DNA from 2 places in the Sediminispirochaeta bajacaliforniensis DSM 16054 genome. Region 2 is predicted to be linked to the other one. Evidence: riboswitches for the same ligand, from Rfam matches in the RefSeq annotation. Region 2 holds a riboswitch; the other holds the start of a gene.

Region 1 (12,142 bases), on a different contig from region 2:
ACTGCAGGCTGCCGTGGTTTTGGATGAGGGGGTCCTGCCCGCCGGGACCGTTACGCTCTATGCAGAAGTGGCGTATACGAACCTTTCGACAGGTTCAAGACATCAGGCCTCGATCGTCTTTCCCGCAGACCAGAATCACGATGAAAAGCGGTATTCGATCTTTACCCCCCTCGGAGCAGCGCTCATCGGGGAGTCGGAACACAACAGAACGATTTGTTATGCCCCGGCAGGGGATATCCCCCTACGCATAGACGCCATTACCCCTCCTGTATATTGAACGTGATACGACAAGCAGCAAATTATGGAAACCATTGAGATATTCAGCGCGCATGAACGATGTCTTCTGCGAAATATCGAAGAGAACATGCAGGGCCGTTCCCCGGCCCTGTCGGCCCTTGTGGAACAGCGTAAACAGGACCTTTGGCAGCTTGCGGGTATCATAGAACGTTCACCATCGCTCACCGGCGACTTAGGCATAAGCGGAGAAGTACGAACCCGGGGCTCGCTGACAAGACGCCTGTGCGACAGAGGGCTTTTGCAGGTTACCAACTTGCCCACAAAGGCCGTTCTCGGCTATGGATTCACCGTCACAAAGCTCCATTTCTTCGGCTTGCTGAGAAAGATCGGCCGAAAAACCAGTCTTCCCTTCCAAGAACTCCAGGAACTCGATGAGATCTACAGCATGATACTCTTTACCCTCATGGCCGAAGAACTCTACAAACAGATGCTTTCAAAGGAAAGAGCCGATAGGCCATGGATTCCGCACATTGCCAAGGAACTTCTATCACTCTGGGAATACCGTTTTGAGGCAAAAACAGTCGATTTTGCGCTGTTTCTCAGAGACCTTTGGGTTGCCCGGCAGCATATCGTACCAGCACTGGGAACCCTGCAGGGGACGGTGGAACTGCTCCGTCTCAGCATGCGGCTTCCCCTATTTTGGGGGAATTTTATTGAAAGCCTGCATACCGATCCCTCAATACTTCCAGCATTGGAAGAATTCCTCTTTAATCTCAGCCACGAAGAGATCACGCTTCTGCGAAGTGTCATGAAGGAAAAGAAACTTACGGCCATCAACCGGAGACAAGCCAGGGAGCTCCTCGGGAAGGACGAAGAGCAGGAGCATGAACTTCCGGCCCTTCAATTGTACAGGAGCTTCCTCCAACGTCAGCAACTCACTCAGCTTCGAAGATGCCGCAACACGGACGGCCCCAGACGAAGCATCGAAGAATATCTGCTTATCTACCTCAAAACCCGGAAACCGCTCCCTCAGTCGAAAAGCGACAACTGATCATCATCTGCCGTATCTTTCCGATGGGCAGCTGCCTCCCGGCGATCGATGAGCGCATCTTCTATCGCGGTAAGGAAAGGGCTTTCCTTTTGCATTATCGTTTTGCCGAAAATGGTTCGCTTGGCGGCGTAGGAGAGCAATAGTTCCTGCCTTGCCCGGGTCATTGCAACGTATAAGAGCCGTCGCTCCTCTTCCACATCCTCCGACTTTTCACCGACCAGGGTGCAGGGAATGATCGAATCCTCACAACCGGGAATGAAAACGAGATCAAACTCAAGCCCCTTTGCGGCGTGGATGGTCATGATACTTACCGCCTGGAACCGAGCGTCGTAACGGTCGCTGCCGGAGGCCAGGTGCGATGCCTCCAGAAAGGCCTTTGCATCCCCTCCTGGTACCCAATAGCGGGCAAGTTCATTCTCGACCTCTTCAATATCCACCTTTTCCTCAAGCAGATCCGAATCGGAAAAGCATTCAAGGGCCGCCCGAAGTGTTGCAGGTGGTTCGGCAGCCCCTGTAGCCGCCCGACTGATACGTTCAATATCGCTTGAAAAAAGGGCAGCACGCTCTCCATAAGCAAGAAACCTGATCCAGTTCAGGAACGTACGATAAGGTTCTCCGGAAAAAAGAGAATCGGTTCGTATCGTCCGGAAAGGGATACGGTGATCGGTAAAGGCCTTTTCAAGGATGGGCATCTGCATCGAGGTACGACATAAAACGGCAATATCCGACAGAGCAATCTCATCATCGCTACCCGCCCCGGCAACCCCGCTATCGAGGGAAAAGAAGCCCATACCGCCGCTGCGTTCCTCAACATCCCGGGCAATCTGCTCGGCCTCGGAGGCGGCAGTCGCCGTTTTTCTGACAGCGATTTTGACCCCCGGCCGGGGACCGGCAAGGAGCGGAGCCCCTTCTCCAAGCAACTGAGAAGAAGCCTTGAGAACCGTATCGGGACAGCGGTAGCTTCTGGAAAGAGAAAAAAGCTTCGCTGTGGGAAAATCGACGGCAAAGCGGCGGATAAACTCGGGAGAGCCTCCCCTGAAGCCGTATATGGACTGGTTCGGATCTCCCACGGCGCAAAATTCTGCCCCCTTCGTCAGGATTCGAAGCAGTTCATACTGGACGGGATTGATGTCCTGATATTCGTCAACAATGATGTGACGGAACCCCTCTCTCACCGAATCCATGATATCGGGATGCGCTTCGAAAAGTCGAAGCGGCAAGTAAAGAAGATCATCGTAATCGAGGCAGTTATGGCGCTGAAGCAACCCCTGATACAAACGAAAGCCAGCGGAATCATTGCTCGACACTTCCGGTTCAGGGAGTATTCCGTTCTTTACCCTCGATATATAGCCGATAAGATTTTTTCGTTCCCGGATGGAAAGATCACTCTTTGATTTCAGAAGGGCCATTTTCTCTTCATCATCGATGATAAGGAAATCGCCTTCGCGCTCCAAAAGGGCGAGGTGCGGCTTTACAATGGCAAGTCCCAGGCTGTGGAAGGTAAAAACCCTTACTCCATCGGCTTCGGAAAGGGAAGAATTCACGGTGATTCCTGCGGACCGCAGCCTGTCCGCCACTTCTCCTGCAGCCTTGTTTGCAAATGTGACGGCGACAATAGATGAAGGAACGACTCCTCCATGAATAAGCCGGGTAATCTTTTCGATGAGGGTACGGGTTTTTCCGGTCCCCGGACCGGCAATGATAAGACTCGGGCCGCCGCAATAATCGGCGGCAGCTTGCTGCTGGAGATTCAGTCCTTCTGACGAAGAAGACGACGCAGGAGATGCTGCCTGAGCATGTGGAAGGCTGTGAGATTCCGGGTCTGTTGCCTCCATCGTCATCTTTTTCTCCTCCTGAAAAGCGGCGAGGTCAAATTCGATCAGGCCCAGCGTTTCGGGCGGAGATAGGGCCTCACGCTTTCCGAAAAGGGAGAAGGCGTCTCCTTCTACAGGAGGCTTTTCTCCAGGATTCCAGATTTTGATCCTGCCATACTCTCCGTCGAAGCCCGGAAGGGCAAGGACCTGGCGCTGCCGCATCCTTTCCACCGCCTCGGCAAGATCAGGTCCCGCAAGGATTCTGATTTCTTCGATTTCCTTATACAGCAAGATATCGAGCTCCGAGCCGAGGTGGTTCAAACAATCGACATAACGCCGACCGACCTTTTTTGAGCCTGGCCCTAGCCCTTCCAGCTCGGCAATAACCTCCTTTAGCGGAATGAGGGAGTAAAAGGGATCGCGGTTGGGACGATCAAGGGGCTCCTTGCGATCGGCAAGCTGGGCAACGCGATTCAGTACCCCGACGGTGACGGGACGCCCACAGACCGGGCATCGGCCGTCATGGTGGAGCGTCTGAAGGGGATCCCAGGAAATACCGCACTTGCGGTGGCCATCGAAATGATACTTTCCCTCCTGGGGAAAGAACTCTATCGTCCCCCGAAAGCCAGCTTTTCCCCCTCCCTTCATTGCTGCGACGATCTCGTCATAGGAGAGGCCGGTATCAAAAAGGTTTGCCTCTCTTCCCAGTTTTTCCGGGGAATGGGCATCGGAATTGCTGATGAGGGTGTACTCATCCAAAAAAGAGCAGCTCCAGTTCATGGGAGGATCGGAGGAGAGTCCGGTTTCCACGGCAAAGATGTGATCGGAAAGGTCCCGATAACAGGCTCTGATGGAATCAAAGCCCGATTTAGATCCCAGAGCGGAAAACCAGGGGGTCCAGATATGAGCCGGGACAAAGAAAATGCGTTCATTGGCTTCCAGACAAAGCTCCAGCAGATCCCGGGAATCGAGACCGAGAATGGGGCGTCCGTCGGAACGAATATTCCCGCCGAGCCGCTCAATCTTTTCCTGAATACGTTCCACCGTCGGAAAATCGGGGGCAAAGATTACGTTATGGACCTTTCGTACCCTGTCATCGTACTTGTAAATTGAGCTGATCTCTGCGGTAAGGAGAAAGCGACAGGAAGCAGCCTCACCTTCCGCACCGGAAAGAACCAGCCCGGCCTCTTCTCCTCCAAGGCGGTATTCGTTTTTCAACCTGAAGAGTCCTGGTTCGGCAGGTTCAAGCTTCTCTTTCAACTCGGCAACCCAACCCGGATGGGTAAAATCGCCGGTACCGACAACCGAAATCCCCTTGATTCTGCCCCAAAAATCGAGGTTTTCGGGGTTGAGCTGCCGGCTGGTGGCCCTTGAATAGGATGAGTGTATATGAAAATCACCAATAAAGCGCATGGTACAAGCTTATCCCTTTTCGACCTTTTTACAAAGAGTACGGATGCGGGCTCCAACCGCTATGAAGTAAGGAGAATTCAAGCTATCATCTTCCGTGATGCACATCACAAGAATACCTACATTGTTCCAATGGATGTTACTATTTTTTCCCTCGGCCCTCACGGCAATTGCAATAACGGCCCTTCATCTGCCGGCAGGCTGGCTCCTCGGCCCGATGATGGTGGGAATCATCATGGCAATCATAGGACTACGGCTTACGATACCCAAATTCTGCTCCCAGCTGTCGCAAGCCCTTATGGGATGCCTTATTGCCCAGAGCTTAACGCGACAGATTATCAGAGAGCTGGGACGACAGTGGCCACTCTTCGTAATCGTCATCCTCTGCGTCATGGGCCTGAGCTGGGGGCTCGGCTTAATCCTGGCACGCCTGCATGTCATCCCTGCTAAAGAGGCGATTTGGGGATCTTCTCCGGGAGCTGCCGGGGCAATGGTGATTATGGCACGGGCCTTTGACGCCGATGACCGCCTGGTTGCACTCATGCAGTATGCCAGAGTCGTCTTGGTCGTTCTCGCAGCATCGATTGTCACATCAATATGGCTTGGTGGAGGCGGAGAACCGAGAGGCGGCCTATTCGACGGTTGGGCCCAGCTTCCCGATAGAACAGGTCTTATATCGCTCCTTCTTCTTGCAGGCATCGGGGTAGTTTTCGGTTATACACGCATTCCCGCGGCTTCGATGCTGGTGCCGATGTTTCTGGGCGTAGTGGTCAACGTAGGAGGATGGGTCACGATAAGCATGCCCCAGCCTCTTGCGGTATTCAGCTATTTGATTATCGGATGGGAGGTAGGTCTACGTTTCGACCGGGAAATTCTGGCATCCTCCATCCGCGTGCTCCCACGAATCTTCATAAGCAACCTGTTATTGATCCTTTTGTGCGGAGGCCTTGGTTTCGCCGTAAGCCATCTCTTCACTATCGATCCCGTGTCTGCCTACCTGGCAAGCAGTCCGGGAGGCGCCAATACCATTGCGGTCATTGCCATGACCACCCCGGTCGATGTTCCCTTTATCATGGCCTTGCAGGTATGCAGGATGGTGTCGATTATGCTTCTCGGACCGGTGATCGCACGGGCCCTGGCGAAACGAGTGGAGAGGTAATATCATCCTCCGCTTTTTGGAGATCCTATAGTGTCAGGAATATTGGTGATAGTGCCTGCATCCAAATCAAGGCTTAGGCTATCCGATCAGCCCCCGAGTACACCTCATCAACCGTAAGATAAAAGGCGGCTTTCGGCGTAAGTTGCGGATGCTTTACATGTACCCATTTCACAACAGAGTCATACCGCTCGCCTTCGGTCACGCATTCCGCCGTACATTTTATCTGATAGGATTTCATGGTATCGGGATCAAGAACGGCCACACTCATGTGTGGATTGCTGTCGAGATTCTTCCTTGTTTTGTTAAACTTATTATCGGCAACGACAAGCATATCATCGCCGGCCGCCTTCACGTATGTTACATAGATCAGGTTGGGGATACCGTCGGAACTTGCAGTAGCTATGCATGTAGGTTTCGTCTTTTCAATCGCAGTCAGTACTTCCTGTGTAAGTTTAGCCATGATATAACTCCAAAGTTTTTGTATGGAAACCAAGCAAAGAGGATAATGGTTCCTTTCATATAGTACCAGGCTCTTCGCACTTCTTCAATGAACAGGCCGCTAAAATAGCCGAATCCTTTTGCCTTGTTTTCGAGGAAGGAACAAAAAAGAAGCTGCGGGGCCAAATCCCCGCAGCAAATCAGCAGCTACAGAGCAGATACTTCTTTTATCACATTCGCCATCTCTATGGCCGAAACCGCTGCATTGAATCCATGGTTCCCGGCCTTTGTCCCTGCCCGTTCAAGAGCCTGCTCAATGCTCTCGGTGGTAAGTACTCCGAAGATCACCGGAACCCCGGTCTCCATCGAAACCTTCGCAATCCCCTTCGCGGTCTCGGCGGCGACAAGATCGTAGTGTGTGGTAGCACCCCTTATCACCGCCCCGAGACAGATAACCGTGTCGAACCTGCCGCTTGCAGCAAGTTTTGAAGCAACAAGGGGAATCTCAAAGGCCCCGGGAACCCATACGGATACTATTTCGTTTTCGTCGGCACCATGCCTGACAAGAGCATCTCTTGCCCCTTTTTCAAGCTGATCGGTAATCAGCGAATTGAATCTGCCTAAAACCAGAGCAATCTTAAGATCAGTTGCGTTTAAAGAAGAAGATATCGTCATGCTTTTACTCCTTTTAGAATCTCATGCTTTAACCCGTCGTATCCGTTTGACGGCCGTAACAGATATGCCTTTAGTTCGGCAATCGACAATATTCCGAGGCCATGCTTTTCGGCGAAGGCCTGAAGCTCGGCTCCTGAAGCCATATCGTCCGTGCGGTCGCTACAGACCTCACAGATTGCCGCTGCCTCGACGGCCCCGCAAAGCCGGGCCAAAGCCACCGCCGCTTCGGTATGCCCCTCCCGTTCAAACAGGCCTGCTTCCTTCGCTACGATCGGAAAGATATGTCCGGGTCGTCCAAAATCGGAAGGACGACTCTCCTCCGCTGCCAGAAGTCTAATCGTTTCGGTTCTGTCGGAGACAGAAATTCCGGTCCCACCGTTTGCCGCATCGACAGACAGGGTAAAAGCCGTCCCGTGAAGGCTGGTGTTCGCCTCGGTCATGGGCTTGAGCTCCAAACGCCGAGCAATGCCGTGGCTGATTGCCATGCATATCAAGCCTCTGGCATGACGTGTCATAAAATCGACATGCCTGGTCCCGACTTTATCGGCAAGTACAACGATATCTCCCTCGTTCTCACGGCTATGGTCATCCGTAACTATGATCATTTCCCCGGCTGCCAGCCTTCTGACAGCCTCATCTACATCGATTATATTCATCTAATACCCCCATGCTTCCAATCTGTCTCTGCTCAAAACCGGAGCAGTTTCCAATCCGCGAAGAAGGAGATCACCCTCAATATTGAGAAGGTCCCCGGCTTTTCTGTACTTCAGTGTCGTCGACTCCCAGGTTTCTGGAATGATGTTTACTTCAAACCTGTCGGCACGGCATAGCGAAACGGTCAAACTGATTCCATCGATCCCAACCGACCCCTCACCGATGATTCCGGTCCCAGGACCTGTGGGAGTCTCAACACACAAAATCCTGGTTCTTCCTTTGCTGCGCAGGGAAAGGAGCCTTCCCCTATTCTGAACATGGCCTTGAAGGATGTGTCCGCCAAGGGGATCCCCCGCCCTTAGTGCAGGCTCGAGGTTAACTTTCTGGTTCGGCTTCAACATTCCTATCGTAGATTTCTGCATCGTTGACGCCACTGCCTCGGCTTCGAAACTTGAACAGGAAAGAGCATAAACCGTCTGGCACACACCATTCACCGCAATAGAAGCGCCTGGTTCGAGCGACGTGACGATGCCGGGGCAATCCACCCGGTACCTCAGACCCGAACAGCCCGCGCCGATCCTCACACACCATGTGACGGTACCGATTTCCCGAATCAATCCCGTAAACACAAGTGGACCTCCCTCCTTTCGATTCCATATGAAGGTACCGGCCCGTAGATACAGGTCCGGAAGGGGAGAGTTTTCCCTGTCGGTTCGGAAGCTCCCGGCATGAACTGTTTGTGAAATACTTTGCCTTCAGGCATAAAAAAACTCCTTCGGACAAGGAGTTTCGGGTACGAACAAACAAGCCGTCTGTTCTAAAAAAGGATCTGGTATCAGTGAGCGGGAAAGGAACTTCCCAACTCAGATTTTCTCCCATCCGGACTATAACCGTTGGCACCGGAATCTAACCGGTTCAGTTCCTCAAACGAGGAAGTCGCGGGCTTTACCGCCAGTAAGGAATTGCCGTAATACGGCTCACCTTGCCCCGAAAATCTAATTGTCCAATAATTAATATAGATATGTTGTATACCCGTGCAGGAGATCTGTCAACGGCCTGTTATCTTTTTCTACTGTTCGGAATCCTGGTGATTGAAGAAGCTCAATTTCTTTTTCTGCAGTCAACTACAAGCCAAACTATGAGGAAAAGCATGCACCAGCCTAAAACCAAGTGTTTTACCAGCAAAACGGCATAAAAACCACCAGGATTCCGAACACTACGTTTATCTTACATCGAATGTTACTCGCCATGGCCCGCAAGCTCGGCGATCTCGGAAATCCTTCTGTCCAGCTCGGGACCGAGTCCGTGAATATCCACATCAAGAAAGCCCCGAACGATCATCGAAATAGCTTCCCTTTCCTCCAGTCCGTGGGCCATCAAGTATTGTACCTGTTGGGGAGCGATTTTTCCTATGCTCGCCTCATGGCTCATATGGGCCTCTTCATGATGAGAGCGCAAACCGGGAATGGATTCGATATAGCCGTCTGATCCGGGGGTAATCAGCATCCCGGCACAATCTACATGGGCATGGCATTCGTCATTTCCGATAAGCAAGCCCTTTTGTATGATCTTCCCCCCCGTGCAAACCGCACGATGGGCTATCTCTGCGCTTGTGCCCTTCGCATTGAGATACACATCTCCCCCTAAGGTAATCATGGAAGCCTCAGAGCCAAGAATGATGCTGAAATACTTCGCTGATGCCCCCGCTCCTTTCAGATATGTTACGGGATTGGATTCCATGATCCCCGCAGGACGAAGCGATATATAGTTGCTCACATAGCTTCCGCCGGTATCCACAATGGTCGCGGAATGAGGCATCACCCGAACATTGGGGCTCCAGCTATGGATCATGGTATTGATCAGCTTGGCATGTTTGCCGACGTATGTCTCACTCACCGCGATATGCTCTCCCCCTTTCATGAAAGGGTTTGATACACAACCGGTGATGAGTTCAAGCTCGGCACCCTCTTCAAGGATCACCACATTATGAAGCAGCTGCCTGCCAAGAGATCCGGTCATATAGAGGGCCGCCTGCGAAGGAAGTTTGGCCTTTTCTCCCTCCTTGACTCTGAGAAAATAGCCGAGCGGTTTCTCAGAGAAGGTCTTGTTTTGGGAAAGGGGACTCGTTTCCTCAGGGATCAGCCCCCAATAGTACCTTTCCCGCAGCCAGTCGTAGGTCTCCAGTGCATCGGCTATCGGCAAGAGCTCAATTCCATCCACGTAGGAACATGAACAGACAGGAGAGGCATCTTTCAACACAAATGTCCCGGATCTATTCTCTTCTGCACTTGTTACGGCTACTTCCGAAAGAGCCTCTCTGTCTTCAGGTTCGAGGGCCTGAAGCTGCCCTTCGATTCTATTATGAGATGCTTTCATTTCTTTTACACTCCACACAGGATCCAAATCCCGATGTAACGATTTTGTTCATAATGATCTGCGGATTTCCGGAGCAGATAAGCTCCCCACCAAGCATCACATGAGTCTTATCCACATGAATATACTCTGCCATTCGGTTCGAGTGGGTTATGATCAATCCGGTTCTGCGCTTTGCAGGAATATCACGCATCGGTGAGAACAAGGTGTTTATCATTGAACTCAGAAGCTCCAGACCATCGATATCAACACCCGAATCAGGTTCATCAAGCATTGCAAAAAGAGGCTGTCTGCTTATGAGAAGGAGGATTTCCGATCTCTTTATTTCTCCTCCGGAGAGCCCCTCATTGATATTTCGGTCCAGAAAAGATTCCATATTCGTCGTTGCAATCAATTTACGTATATCGTTTCTTCTTTCCGGATGATCCGCCAAGAGATAATCAAGCAGCATTCTCAGTTTAACCCCGTCGATTGACGGAGGCCGTTGTTCGGCCATACCGATACCGAGTCGAGCTCGATCCGTTATATCAAGATCAGCCAAATCCTTTCCCATCATGGAAATATTACCTTCTACAATTTTGTACTGGGGATAGCCGGTAATGGTCATCATCAGGGAAGTTTTCCCACTTCCGTTGGGCCCCAGTAATAGATGGACTTCACCTTCAGGTATATCGAGATTAATGTTGCGAAGAACCCGCGCCCCCTCGACTTCGACCGTCAGGTTGTTGATATTAATCATATCTCCCCCTATATAATCAGGATGAGAAGGAGAAACTAAACATGTTTCCCCATCATTTTGTCGATTTTCTCTACAAAGGACCCTATGACTTTCAGATCATGCGTATTCAGACCTTCCAGAAAGGTGAAGAATTCACCATCATGCCGTCTGTGGTACTCTTCATGACTGTGGTAGGCTGTATGTCCCTTATCGGTAAGAGAAACCAGTATCTTGGTGTTGTTGCTTTCGTCAGGATACTTTCTCACTAATCCTTTTTTTTCGAGACGCTTCAGAATCTGTGAAGCAGCCCCCCTTGTAACCCCAAATTTCCTTGCGATTTCCGACACATGCAAAGCCGAATAATCACCAAGAAGCTTTATAACATGAATCTCGCTACGGTATATTTCAATATCCGTATCAAATCGCTGGGCACACTTGCTGGTAGCGGCAATCTTTTCTATAAGGCACATGAAATTTTCAATCAGTACATCCATAGTAGTCTTCTTTAACTAAATTAACCAAGACTAATGTATAGCCACTATACATACTTGTCAAGCATTCGCTACCCCGCAAAAAAGCATAAAGAACACGAAAATAGGCAAGTATAGGAATTGACTACTAATTTAGTATATATTACTCTGCAATAGAATCGATAGCCAAAGCTTTTTTTATTACCTTTAGCTATTAAGAAAGAGAAAGGGAGTAGTCTATATGCCGCAAAAAAAGCCGCCAAGAGGAAAAATAGTCAGAAGGCTGGGGGTCAATCTCTTTGGAAACCCCAAGTACGACAAGATACTCAAAAAAAAAACCAATGGACCGGGAAAATCTCCGAAAAACAGGAGAGGAAGGAAGATATCGGATTATGGTATGCAGCTTCTTGAGAAACAGAAGGTCCGATACTGTTACGGCCTCTCCGAAAAACAGTTCCGTACCACCTTTTTTGAAGCAAAAAGAAAGCAGGGCGTCACCGATGAGATTTTTATCCAGTTACTCGAATCGCGTCTGGATAATAGTATCTATCGTCTCGGCTGGGCCGTATCGAGAGAGCAAGCCAGGCAGATGGTGAGCCACAAGCACTTCAAGGTAAACGGACAATCGACGAATATTCCGTCGACACGCCTGAAGCCTGGAGATCAAATTGCTGTGCGGGATAAGAAAAATATCCAGTCGATCATACGAGAAAGGATTGTAAGCTCGGGAACGGCAAGAACACCATGGCTAAGTGTGGATAATGACAAGCTGCTTGCTACATATGATGCACATCCGTCGCTTGAAGCGGCAACGCCCGTGGGAGATCTCCAGGCAATTATCGAGTTCTATTCTAAGTAAGTGTAGTGTTCCGAATCCTGGTGATACTCATGCCGTCTTTCCGGTGAAATTCCTTGCTTATACAAACAAGAGGCATTACCTTCAAACTGAAAGGTATCAATCATTGCAATTTTTATGAGGGGTATTAGATGAATAAAAAACAGTTGGAAGTCATGAAAAACGGCAAGGGATTTATCGCCGCCCTTGATCAAAGTGGAGGGAGCACCCCCAAGGCTTTGGCTGCCTACGGAATAGAAAGCGATGAGTATTCATCGGAAGCACAAATGTTCGATCTGGTACATCAA
Region 2 (12,142 bases):
AGGTTCCGATGGTCTTTCCCGTCGGCCAGGTGTTCAGCTTCTCTTTATAGGCAATGGCACTGATTGGGAAGCCCATACCGCCAAGGGCCTTGCTCATGGTGATGATGTCTGGAACGATATCGAAGTGCTGGAAGGCAAACATCTTACCTGTACGGCCGAGACCTGCCTGGATCTCATCACAAATCAGTAATACATCATGCTTATCGCAGATCTCCCGAACCCGTTTCATAAAACGGGTGGTGGGAATGATGGTTCCTCCCTCACCCTGGACCGATTCAAGGATGACGGCGGCCGGTTTAGAATAACCGGAGTGGCTATCGCTCAATACTCGTTCAAGGGTCTCTGCAGCCTGAAGATCGACATTCTCATCGGGGCAGCCGAACGGATTTCGGTAGGTATAGGGGAAGGGAATAAAACGGACACCCGGTGTTAGGGGACCCAGCCCCTCTCTGTGGCCCTCATCGGAGGTAAGGGCCAGGGCGGTTCCGGTCATACCGTGATAGGCCCCCTCAAAGGCGATGACCTCATAGCGGCCGGTATTGTAGCGTGCCAATTTAATAGCTTGCTCCACGGCATCGCTTCCGGTAGGGCCGCCGAAGAAAACCCTTGTAAGCTCATCGGGAAGAATTTTCATCAGGGTTTCGACCATTTTCTGCCGTGTAGGCGTGGGAATGTCGAGACTGTGTGTAACCTGATCGATCTGTTCGTGGGCAACCTTCAGAATCTCGGGATGGCTGCTTCCGAGGGCCATAACCCCTGCGCCGCCAAACATATCGATGAAAACATTATCGTCAACGTCCACAAGGGTCGCACCCTTGCCCAGCTTCAGGGCCATGGGCATCCCCTTGGAATAGGAGACCGCGGAGCTCTCGTGTTCGCTCTGATACTTCAGAATCGCTTGAGACTTTGGTCCCGGGGGCGTCACCTTTATATCCGGGGCATGCTTCAACGAAAGCGGTTCGAAAATTTTGTCATCTTCCATCATCTTTCTCCTTAACAGAAAATCCTATCAACCATGAGCAGAGAAAGCGCTACGCCTAATTTTCTCTGCCCAGTTCTTCGCTAATTAATTGTGCTGTTTTTTTGAGGGGGCCGATCCAGGCCGAAAGACGGTCCTCGGTCAAACGCATTGAAGGACCGGAAATCGCTATGGAAGCGACCATTTGACCACGATAATCCACGATTGGAGAGGCCATGCTGTTAAGGTCGTCGCTGAACTCCTGAAGCTCAAGGGCATAACCTCTGGCCGAAGCAAGACGAGAAGCCTCGATAAAGGCCTCGGGCGTCACAAGCGTGTGCTCCGTACGCTTTTCAAAGGTGAGAGAAGATAGCATCCGCTGTTTGGTATCCTCTCCCATGGCCGCGAAAAAAAGCTTGCCGCTTGCACAGGTATTGAGTGGATACGTGTAGGTAACATCGGGATTAAGGGTGAGGTGATTCGAACTCTTCACCTCTTCGATGGCAATAACCGTATCCTCGCAAAGAACCGTGAGATAGATATTCTCCCCGACCTCTTTCATGAGGGCCGTCATCATCGGTTTCGCCACATCACGCAAATTCCGGCTTAAAGGAACCGTGCTTCCCAGCTTAAAAAGCTTAAAGGAGAGCATATACCCCTCATCCTCCCGGATAACGTAGCCGATTTTCATCAGCGTCGTCAGAAGCCGGTAGACATTTGCCCGTGTAAGCCCCAAAGCACGCACCATCTGGGCCGGCTGAACAGGCTGAGAATAACCTATGTATTCCAGCAGCCGAAAAGCCTTAATCACCGTAGTTGCAGGTGCGTAGCTTTTTGTATCAATATTTGAACTCATGTTTATATTGTGCAACACGGTCATAGTGTAAAGCCACTCCTTTTATCTGTCAAGAACAAGAATCAATCATTTAGGGTAATTTGAAGGCAAGCTCCCGCTTAGCGGGTCATGTGTCTCGATACTTCGTCGGCTATTGCCGTCAGGGAGGCTACGACCGACTCAATGGCGGCCCGATCGAAATGATCGACAGGCGCAGAAATGCTGATGGCGGAAACGATCTTTCCCCCGCTGCCGAATACAGGAGCGGCAACGCAGTTGAGCTCATTGGTCATCTCCTGGAAGTCACAACCGAAGCCTTCTTCCCGGATCCGGTTCAGGGCCTCGCGAAGACGATCCCGATCGGTAATCGTGTGCTCGGTATGGCAGATAAGGTCAAGAGAGGAGATCAGCCGTTCGCGTTCAGCCTCTGGCTGAAAGGCAAGAAGCACCTTTCCAAGACTGGTACAGTAAAGCGGCTGACAGGTACCGATCGGCCGTTCAAGCATGAGATAGGCGTTGGCATCGACTTTGTCGATAAACAGAACAGAAGCCTCATGGAGAATACCGTGGTTTACGGTATGGCCGGTCTCCTGGCTAAGTCGCAGCATTGCAGGGCGGGCGGGGTCGATGAGATTTCTGGTATGAGGAACCGTGTTGCCCAGCTCAAAGAGCCTGAAGGTGAGAACACATCTGCCGTCGCTTCTCTTTTCAACAAAGCCGAGGTTGTATAAGGTGGCAATATGCCGATGGACATTCGCGCGTGCGAGCCCAAGATCCTTGGCAATTTCGGCGGGTTGAGCGCCTCCCTTCTCCGCAATATACTCGAGAATTTCCGACGCAGTTACGACTGTATGAATAACGCCATGGTCAGCCACCCTACCATCATAGAGGCTTAGGAAAGAGTCGTCAACTTGAAGGCAAAGGCTCGGGAACAGAGGCCCCTGCGGGTAGAAGTGCCAAATTGCGGAGGAGTTCGGCATCTTCCGAGGGATAGGCAATAGTCAACGAAGCCCCTGGGCGTGCTATCCTGAGCAGTTGCCGCCAACGTCCGCCATCCCGCTCCAACAGAAGAAGAGGAGAACCGGGGCGCTTGACCGCAATGGAAAGGCCGAGATCGAAACGACTCGAATCAATGGTGTAAAGCAATGCCCCACCCCTGTCTTCTCCGCCGCCGAGGCTCCCGAAGAACAGCTTATCCTCCCCATCACGATAGAGCAGCACTCTGTCAAAGCCCTTGTCGGGGACCAGCAGGGGGAGGGACGCTTCTCCTTTCCCCGCCGTGATCTCCGGCTCATAGCGTCTGCCCGAAGCATCAAAAAGTACCAGGGGAACATCGGCAAGAGAGGGCTGCAGTTTGAGATAGGCTTTTCCCGGCTCAAGATAGACGGGAAGGGGATCGGGCTGTACCGCACGGGAAAGATCCACAAGGTAACGAGGATCGGCCTGGTTTCGAGAAAAGGAGATGATCCACTGTCTCAGGTTCGAGACAATTTTTATACTATCATCTGCGCCCAGGGGAACAGGCTCAAGATTCCATCTCCCTCCGGCAAGAAGGTGCCAACGATACAATTCACGTGCTCCTTTCGGACCGGAGATGACTGTTCCCGGATCCTTTCCGATATCGAAATTCTCGCGAAGCACGGCTCCCTTCTCAAGACCGGAAAGATCGATGTTCTGCTCGAAATAGCCACCGCCCCCTCCGGGATAGAAGATCCGACCGGAGGCATCCGGTCCCAGGGTATCGGTGGATAAGGCGAACTCTCCGCCGGGAAGAATAAGCAGACCGTTTCCCTCTCCCCGGTTGTTTCGCAAAAAAATCCACCGATTGGAACGGGGGGAATCCCGAAGGAGGGCACCGGTTGCATCCCTAAGGGTACCGACAAAAAGGGGTGCCGAAAGCTCCCCGGCGACCTTACGGCGAAACATATGGATCTCGCCGGCGGGCTCCGCTTCCATTCCTACAATAGAGCGTTTATCCTCCACGGCACGTTCTTCTATACGTACCCCCGATCGGGGATAGCCTACAACGTGAAAGGGGTCGACGAAATGGAGGGTCGCCTGCACATCGTAGCTGACCCAGCCCGCATCCTCGTAATACACCTCGATATGGGCATGATAGCCTCCGGAACCTTCCGGTCCGTAGCCCCACATATGGCCGGGAGGGATATAGGAGTCCACCACTTTCGCCGGAATACCGAGACTCCGCAAAAGGATCGCTGCTGCGTTGGAATAGCCGTCGCAGTCGGCTCGCCCGCTTCGCAGCACCTGAGCGGGATCCTCGGAAGCATTAAGCAGATAGGAAACCGACGTTCGAACCGATAGAAGTATCTGCTCAACGGCCTGATCCTGACGTTCCGCCCCCGATGCCGCAGCCAGAGCCCGGGCGGACATCCAACGCATATTGGCCTCGGAAACGGGATTAACCTCTTCAATGGGCTTTTCGCTGCGTTGCCCATTTACAACAGTTATCCGGACCCCGGTCCGGCGAGTTGCATATTCCAGCCAGGGAGCAAGGTCCTCTCTTTTACGGTAACGATCTCCAGGGGGAAAGGGGACATCGCTTGTGAAGGGCCTAAGGTCGGCACGATTCTCCACAACGATTCTTCCTGCTGCTCTTGCCACCACCTGCTGGCTGTTGGATTCATTTTCATATTGGGGAAATTCATTCAACAAGGCGGCATCATCGGAAAGAACGGCAAAGCGAAAGACCATGCTGCCACTCACAACCATGGTTCCTGCATGAAGTGCTTCCGACAAAATCGAAACCATCAAAACAAAAAAAAGAAGAATTTCTCCCTTCTTGGATTCCTTCATCTTTACCCCCCTAATTCAGGATACTACAATCCCTTGAAAGAGGGCAAATCGGATGAAGTATGAGCGGTAAGGAATCAATCCCTTTGCGCGTCGGAACGGGAAGCTTTGATGTTTCCATCCTTCGGCGCAAACGTCAAAAACATATCCGAATCAAGATTTCAGGTTCGGGGAATGTCAGCGTTTCTTGTCCCGTAACGACCACAAAGGCGGAAATAGAACGGGCCATCGAAACAAAACGCCGGTGGATAGCAGGTCATCTCTGGCGCATAGAAGAGGATCTCAAGCGCACAGACCCTTCCACGAGGATATTTTTGAACGGGAAAGAGTATCCGGTGGAAATCACGACCTCTTCAAAGCGGAAAAGCTACGGAGTCACCCTCGATCAAAACAGGAAAGCGGTTGCCGTCGTCGGCCCCGATCGTTCCAAACCCCTGATTATTGCCTCGCTGAAAAAGTGGCTGGAGGCCGAAGCCAGAAGCCGGCTTAAGGTATTGGTTAGAGAGATATCTGCGGAGGTGGACATTCCGGTACATAAGGTCTTTATCCGCAATCAGCGCAGCAGATGGGGAAGCAGCTCCTCAGGAGGAAATATCTCCCTCAACTGGCGGGTAATCATGCTTGAACCGGAGCTCCAACGCTACCTGGTGATCCATGAATTGTGCCACCAAATCCACCTCAACCACTCCAAGCTCTACTGGAAGGAAGTGGAACGGCTGTGTCCCAACTATGCAGAGATAGACAAGCAGCTGAGGAATCTGCGAAGGATTATGGCTCTCTTTCGGGAAGAGTAGCGCCCTTGGCAGCCCCCTCTGAAAGGGAAAAAGCATCGAGAAGCCTGTCCCGCGACCTGCGGTAGGAATCGTAGCGACGGCCCCAACGCCCATGTTCTTCGTCATCGGGATCGAAACGGTCGGCAATACGGACCAGCCGTTCGCTGATCGGAACGATATCATCACAGCCTTCGAGCATGGCAAAGGCCGCTGCGGCAGCACCTGTCAGTTCACAATCCAAAAGCTCCGGAATCAAAAGGGGTACGCCAACAATATCTGCTTTCATGCTGTTCCATATCCGATTGCGTCCCTGTCCGCCGCAGACCCTCATCTCCGTCACCCGGCAACCAGCCTCGCTTAAACTTTCGATGCAATCCCTGATCCCGAAGCCGATGGCCGAAACCACGGCCTGTCCCATCTCCACCGGGCCATGGTCCGGTAACAGTCCAGCAAAGACTCCACCGGAAAACTCCCAGACAGCACCTCGATGAATACTGGGAAAGAAGAGGGGGCGGGAAGAAAAGGGAGCCGTATGAATCTCTTTCAGCATCTCTTCATAATCACGACGATCCTGGCCGGAGATACGCCGAAACCACTCAAAGACCAACCCTGTGGAGCTGAGAATTCCGGCGATATTGTAAAGCCCCGGAACCGCATGCGGCAAAGGTCTCACCCGTGGGTGGCTTAGGCGTTTCGAGGCGCAAACATTAATCCCTTCACTGGTGCCCGCACGATCGCAGGTCATGCCGGGACGGACAACCCCACTACCGAGAAGGGCCATAAGAAAATCCGACCCTCCCGCGGCAAGGGGGATTCCCGCCCTAAGGCCGAAACGGGAAGCAGCAGACGCCGAAACGACACCGGCAGGCGCTCCTGTTCTAACAGGGGGAGGAAGCATCTTCAGCGGGATGTCGTAGAGATCGGCGCTTTTCCGACTCCAAAGATGGGGGATGAATTCCTCCGACGGGGTATAGAAAAAGCGTTCGCCGGTAAGAAGATAGCCGAGATACTCCGGACAGCCGATAAATCCTTCTATGGTTCTCCAGAGATCGGGATATTGGCGGTACCAGGCCATCTTCGGCAAGAAGAAGGAGGGGTCACCGTCGAGCCGTCGCTCCCGCCTGTCGTGCCAAAGCAGTGAGCCGGCAACGGGCTTGCCGTCACGGCCGAGAGGAACAACAGAGGGACCGTTACCGCTTATCGCCACAGCATCGATACTGCCGCAGCAATCCGGTCCGAGCCGATGAAGAAGCTCATGAAAGCCGGCATCCCATAGTTCGGGATCCCAGAGCCCTTCCCACGTTAATGCACTTTCGGCAGCTTTCGGAGGAGCTATTTCCGGAAAAGGAACCCGCACCAGAGAAAAGGCATGCCCGCCGGAGTCTATCACCGCCCCCTTCATGGAAGAGGTGCCGATGTCGACGGCAAGGACCTTGCCGTTCCGGCGGATACTCATCTTTCCCATTCCTTTTCTTCACTCCTTACGCAGCAGCTTTTGTATGATGCGGCTATTCTCAAGCAGAGGAGAAAGAGAGCGCCCGTGGTGAAGCCTGCTGATGATACGTGCATGAAGATCAGTGATGTCGGCGGAAATATACCATTCACGATCAAGTAACATTGCGTCGTGATAGACTGCGTTTGTTCCGATGATTCGGTAGAAGATTCCCTCTTTATACGCCTGGTCAAAGTGGTCGACGGCATCGCCGGTAAAAAAAGGAAGGCTTGCGGCGGCTATGATCTGCCTGGCGCCCAGTCGTTTCAGCTCCCGCATTGCTTTCATCAAGGTGCCGCCCGTCCCAAGCATATCATCGGCCATAAAGACGATCTTTCCCGTTACGTCCCCGAGGAGCCGAATATTGGTAATGTTACTACTCGATGCATCACGACTTACCCGCGAATAATCCCGTTCCTTATATAAAAGGGCCAAAGGCTTTTTCAGATTCCCGGCATAAAATTTATTGCGGTCCACGGCCCCGGTATCGGGGCTGACCACAACGAGGTCGGGGTCGCTGAGATCAACAAGATCCTTTAACGCACGAATAATCTGATAGCTTCCGTGAAGATTCTCCAAGATCAGCTTATTGAAGGTGTTTTCGATCTCCTTCGAATGGATATCCACGGTTATGATCCTGCTGGCACCGCTGTGCTCACACATCTGGCCGAACCAACGGGCGGTGAGAGCTTCCCTTCCCCGCTTCTTATGCTGGCGACTGTAGGGATAGGTCGGAAGAACAAGGGTAACGCTTTCCGCACCCGCTTCCAGGGCGGCATCGATGGTGGTGAACAGCATCATCACATGGTCGTTTACCGAAAGACGCACCAATTCCTCGGAATTATAGAAAGATAGAGGGTAGTGATTTTCCACATCCTGGATGATGAAAACACTCATTCCCTTCACCGAAGAGAGGAGTTCCGACTTGAATTCCCCGTTGGCAAATCTGGTAAAACGTACAGGCAGCCGAAATTCGGGCGGACGAAAACGGTCTACCGGTCTCTTTCTCGGATCATCCTCAAGCCGATGCAAGTCCTCAATGAGGTTCATTCTCTTCCAGACCTCTTCGGTTGTCATGCTGTACTTTGCCGAAAGATCGGAAGCAAGTTTATGATACTTCTTGACATATTGGCGTTTAAGATGCCGAATCACATCGGAAGTAAATTGCTCGGCGCCGGGGCAGGCGATGATCCCCAGACTGGCGGGTTTAATAATACTCATAGAAACGGATACCTCGGAATCGATAGTTCTCTTCTGGACCGTAGCCGAGCATACCACCAGAGAGGGATAGGGGTCAACCAAAGCTCTCTTGACGAAAAGCTCACGGATTCATACTATATTTTTCATACCATTTTCTTCGAGGGAGGGACTTCGGGTCCCGACCGGCGGTGATAGTCCGCAATCCCGAAAGCCTTGGGGTGAAACGGTGAGATTCCGTTACCGACAGTGAAAGTCTGGATGGGAGAAGAAATATGGGATCGCCTACCGCACGATAGACCTTCCTGTAGCTCCCCCCGGAAAAATGCTGTTTCGATCCACAAGGAGGGATCGGTGTTTTTTCATAATATAGGAAAGAGAAGAATCGGCATGCATCTTCTCGTCATAACCGTTTTTTTGTTCTTGACCCTTGTGTTCCCCGGATGTTCACAAAAGGATGATACATACGACATTGCCGTCTTCATCCCCGGTGTTACCGAGGGAAGCCCGACCTACAGCGAAATGGCCGACGGGGTGCTTGCTGCCGCAAAGGAACGGGATAAGGTCGAGGCTTCGGTTATCGAAGGGGGCTTCAACCAGGGAGAATGGGGCGAAAAGGTAAAGGCTCTTGCAGCCTCGGGCGACTGGGATCTGATTGTTACGACAAATCCGGCTCTGCCTAAGATTTGTGAAGCAATATCGGGGGAATTCCCGCAGCAGAAATTCCTCATACTCGACGGATTTCTCGAAGGTAATCCGTCGATTTACACGCTGCGATACCACCAGATGGAACAGGGGTATCTTGCAGGAACCTTCGCAGCTCTTGTTACCGGCTCGGATATGAGTGGTGCCGACAAGGAACATCTCTCGGTGGGAATGATTGTCGGTCAGGAATATCCGGATATGAACCAGGCAATACGTCCCGGCTTTGAGCGCGGGGTAAAACGTGTGGCACCGGAGGCAAAGATCGAATTCCGCGTCGTGGGGAACTGGTTCGATGCCTCAAAGGGCTCCGAACTGGCCTCATCGCTCTACGACAGCGGAACAGACGTGATCCTTACCATTGCGGGAGGGGCAAATCAGGGAGTGGTGGCCGCCGCCAAGGAACGGGGCCGCTACGTACTATGGTTCGATACGGCGGGCTACGATGTTGCGCCGGGTACGGTTATCGGGAGTACCGCCGTCGAACAGTACCGGGCGGCCTACGAAAAGAGCCTTGCGGCTATCGACGGAACGCTTCCATTCGGCAGTGCCGAGGTCGCATCGACCAAAGACGGGTGGATCACCTTTGTCGAAAACGACGAACACTACAGGGAAACGGTCCCCAAAGAGCTGAGGGAACGACAACATCGGTTTCTCGAAGATCTGAAGCAAGGCAATCCTCTCCTCCCTCTCTTAGAGGAAGAGCGATAAGGCCATGGACCCCGGCCGGAAACAGATAGCGGTATCGCTGAAGGAAATCGATAAAACCTATCGTGAAAACGGAATTCATGCCTGTCGTTCGGTCTCTCTCAATGCTGCCGCTGGTGAGACGGTTGCCCTGATTGGAGAAAACGGTTCAGGGAAATCGACCCTTATGAAGCTCATGTGCGGTTATCTGAAGCCGGACAGCGGGACCATCCTCATCGGCGGAGAGGCGAAACACTTTTCAACGACGGCCGATGCTCTTGAAACGGGCATCGGCATGGTCCGTCAACAGGTTCGGCTGATTCCCGATTTTAGCGTTCTTGATAACCTCCTTTTGGGAAACGAGCCGACTCGATTCCCCGGCAGGATAGAACGGCGAAGGGCTGCTGCAGAGATACAAAAGGTCTCCGACCGATACGGTATTCCGATAGAACTTTCGAGAAAGGCCGGGGGGCTTGATGCGGTGGAACGCCAGAATGTGAGCCTTCTCTATCTGCTTTCCCGCTCGGTGAAGGTGATTGTGCTCGACGAACCGACCACTATTTTCGACGATAGGGAAACCGAATATCTGTACAGGCTTCTTGCACGTCTGAAAGAAGAGGGGCACACAATATTTATCGTTACGCACAAATTACGGGAGGCGCTGGGGAACGCCGATACGATTGCGGTACTTCGTGAGGGAAGATTGATCAGGACCCTTCGTTCCAAGGAGTGTAGTTTGGAAAAGCTCACTCATCTCATGATCGACGGAAAACCTCAGAAGGAGAGGACCGATATCACCAGTATAAGCAGAAAGCCCAAGACGACAGACAAAAAGGTCGCTGGGCCCTCATCCCCCTTGCTTTCCGTCGAAAGGCTTACCTGCAACTGCGAGGGCTACCCGCCGCTCAAAGGGCTCTCGTTCTCCCTCTCGCCCGGAGAAGCAATAGCCGTGCTGGGTATGCGGGAAGCGGGGCTTGAAACCGTGGAGCGGCTTCTTGCCGGTCTCTCTCCTCCGGACACGGGGGAGATATGTCTGTTTGGAGAGCGACTCGAACGGCTCAGCCCGGAGCTGCTGCGTAAAAAAAGGGTTGCCTATGTACCGACAGACAGAATGGTCCGGGGTGCCAGTATCTCATCCACGGTTGCGGAAAACCTCATTCTTCTGAACTACCGGACCTTTCACGGCTGGGCCACCATGAAGGAGGATGAGATCCAACGCTTCACAAAACACCTCTTTGAGGAGTACGGGATACGAGGAGGAGCAGGCGACCGCATGGATGCGCTCTCCGGAGGGAACATTCAGAAAGTCATTATCGGAAGGGAGCTTAGCCGTTCCCCTTCCCTCATACTCTTCGCAGAGCCCTCCTGGGGGCTTGATGTAGCAAGCAGAAAGCGCATACTTGAAAAGATTGATTCAATGAAACAGGCTGGCAGCGGTGTCCTGCTGCTCACCTCCGATATCGACGAGGCGCTTTCCGCAGCCGATCGTATCGTCGTTCTTCACGGAGGGGCGATGGTGGCCACGGTGCAGGCACGAGAGCTCGATAGAGAAAAAGCTGGAAGATTGATGCTGCAGGGAAACCCTTTATGAAGCGGAGTCACAGAACAGCAACGGCTCTTTCTGCCGCAACCCTTACCGCCCTGCTCATCATGCTGATAGCAGCTCCCCATCCGGGAAAGGCGATACTCAATTTCTTTACCGGGCCATTCTCTTCCAGATACTACTTCGGCAACATGCTCTCCCTTGCGGCCCTTCTGATGATCGCCGGAGGCGGAATGTCGATTGCCTTCCGCAGTGGAGTTTTCAACCTGGGAGGAGAAGGCCAGGTCTATGCGGGAGCCTTTACTGCGGCCATGTTGGGTACCATACTCCCACCGGAAAGCGGTTTTCTCGGAATCGCAATCATGGTGTCCGCCGCATCAGTGGCAGGAGCAGCGGCGGCAGGGCTCTGCGGCTTGTTCAAGCGGTTCTGGAATACCGACGAGCTGATAAGCTCTTTTCTCCTGGGCCAGAGCCTGGTTTACACCATCGACTATCTGATCATAGGTCCTCTCCGGGACCAAAAGAGCTTCCTCCTTTCCACTCCGGAGATTTCCAAAAGCTTTTGGTTGCCCCGACTCCTCCCCCCCTCCCATCTGACCCCGGTGATTTTCATCGCACCGCTGATCGCATGGTTTCTGTATCTCTATCTGTTCAAGAGTTACCGAGGCTACGAGCTGCGCCTCTGCGGCCTGAACCGTGAATTCGCCCGCTACGGAGGCATCGATGTGGATCGCCATCTCGTAGTACCTATGATTATCAGTGGGGCTCTCTACGGTATCGTCGGGGCCTTTACGATTGTAGGGGATCTTCACATGGCCATCCAGGGAGCAAGCTCCGGATTGGGCTGGAACGGCATTGCCGTGGCGCTTATCGGAGCCAACCATCCCTTGCTTATCATCCCGGCCGGTATCGTTTTTGCATTTCTTCAGGAAGCGACGGATACCGCAACCCTTTCCAGCAGTATAAGTATGGAATTATCAAGCATCGTTCAGGGGGTGGTCTTCCTCTTTATCACCGCCCGTATTGTGATCGGAAGGAGGAAAAAGCAGTGATTGCAAGCATCTTCGACCTGATGGCACCGGTCCTCATTGCGGCCCTCGGCGGGGTCATAACCGAACGGGCAGGGATACTGAATATCGCCCTG

The links. Region 2 has a riboswitch for FMN ahead of F459_RS0103930 (BMP family ABC transporter substrate-binding protein). Riboswitches for the same ligand answer to the same signal wherever they lie in the genome.
Region 1: linked by a shared signal. The riboswitch ahead of F459_RS0100730 (riboflavin synthase) and the one ahead of F459_RS0103930 (BMP family ABC transporter substrate-binding protein) in region 2 are both predicted to bind FMN.

What each region holds. Positions count from the first base shown of each region.
Region 1 is NZ_KB899406.1:155,400-167,541, reverse strand. It holds gene F459_RS0100765 (GreA/GreB family elongation factor) at 1-277, shown strand, start outside; gene F459_RS0100760 (hypothetical protein) at 302-1,288, shown strand; gene F459_RS0100755 (UvrD-helicase domain-containing protein) at 1,267-4,515, opposite strand; gene F459_RS0100750 (AbrB family transcriptional regulator) at 4,649-5,671, shown strand; gene F459_RS0100745 (pyridoxamine 5'-phosphate oxidase family protein) at 5,745-6,131, opposite strand; gene ribH (6,7-dimethyl-8-ribityllumazine synthase) at 6,317-6,784, opposite strand; gene ribB (3,4-dihydroxy-2-butanone-4-phosphate synthase) at 6,781-7,440, opposite strand; gene F459_RS0100730 (riboflavin synthase) at 7,441-8,067, opposite strand; FMN riboswitch at 8,302-8,437, opposite strand; gene F459_RS0100720 (SufD family Fe-S cluster assembly protein) at 8,678-9,814, opposite strand; gene F459_RS0100715 (ABC transporter ATP-binding protein) at 9,798-10,550, opposite strand; gene F459_RS0100710 (MarR family winged helix-turn-helix transcriptional regulator) at 10,586-11,023, opposite strand; gene rpsD (30S ribosomal protein S4) at 11,241-11,858, shown strand; gene F459_RS0100700 (fructose bisphosphate aldolase) at 11,987-12,142, shown strand, end outside.
Region 2 is NZ_KB899408.1:135,156-147,297, reverse strand. It holds gene F459_RS0103965 (aspartate aminotransferase family protein) at 1-982, opposite strand, end outside; gene F459_RS0103960 (IclR family transcriptional regulator) at 1,038-1,814, opposite strand; gene F459_RS0103955 (IclR family transcriptional regulator) at 1,913-2,668, opposite strand; gene F459_RS0103950 (transglutaminase-like domain-containing protein) at 2,700-4,607, opposite strand; gene F459_RS0103945 (M48 family metallopeptidase) at 4,667-5,398, shown strand; gene F459_RS0103940 (xylulokinase) at 5,373-6,842, opposite strand; gene F459_RS0103935 (ribose-phosphate pyrophosphokinase) at 6,852-8,090, opposite strand; FMN riboswitch at 8,219-8,343, shown strand; gene F459_RS0103930 (BMP family ABC transporter substrate-binding protein) at 8,421-9,479, shown strand; gene F459_RS0103925 (ABC transporter ATP-binding protein) at 9,484-11,046, shown strand; gene F459_RS0103920 (ABC transporter permease) at 11,043-12,050, shown strand; gene F459_RS0103915 (ABC transporter permease) at 12,047-12,142, shown strand, end outside.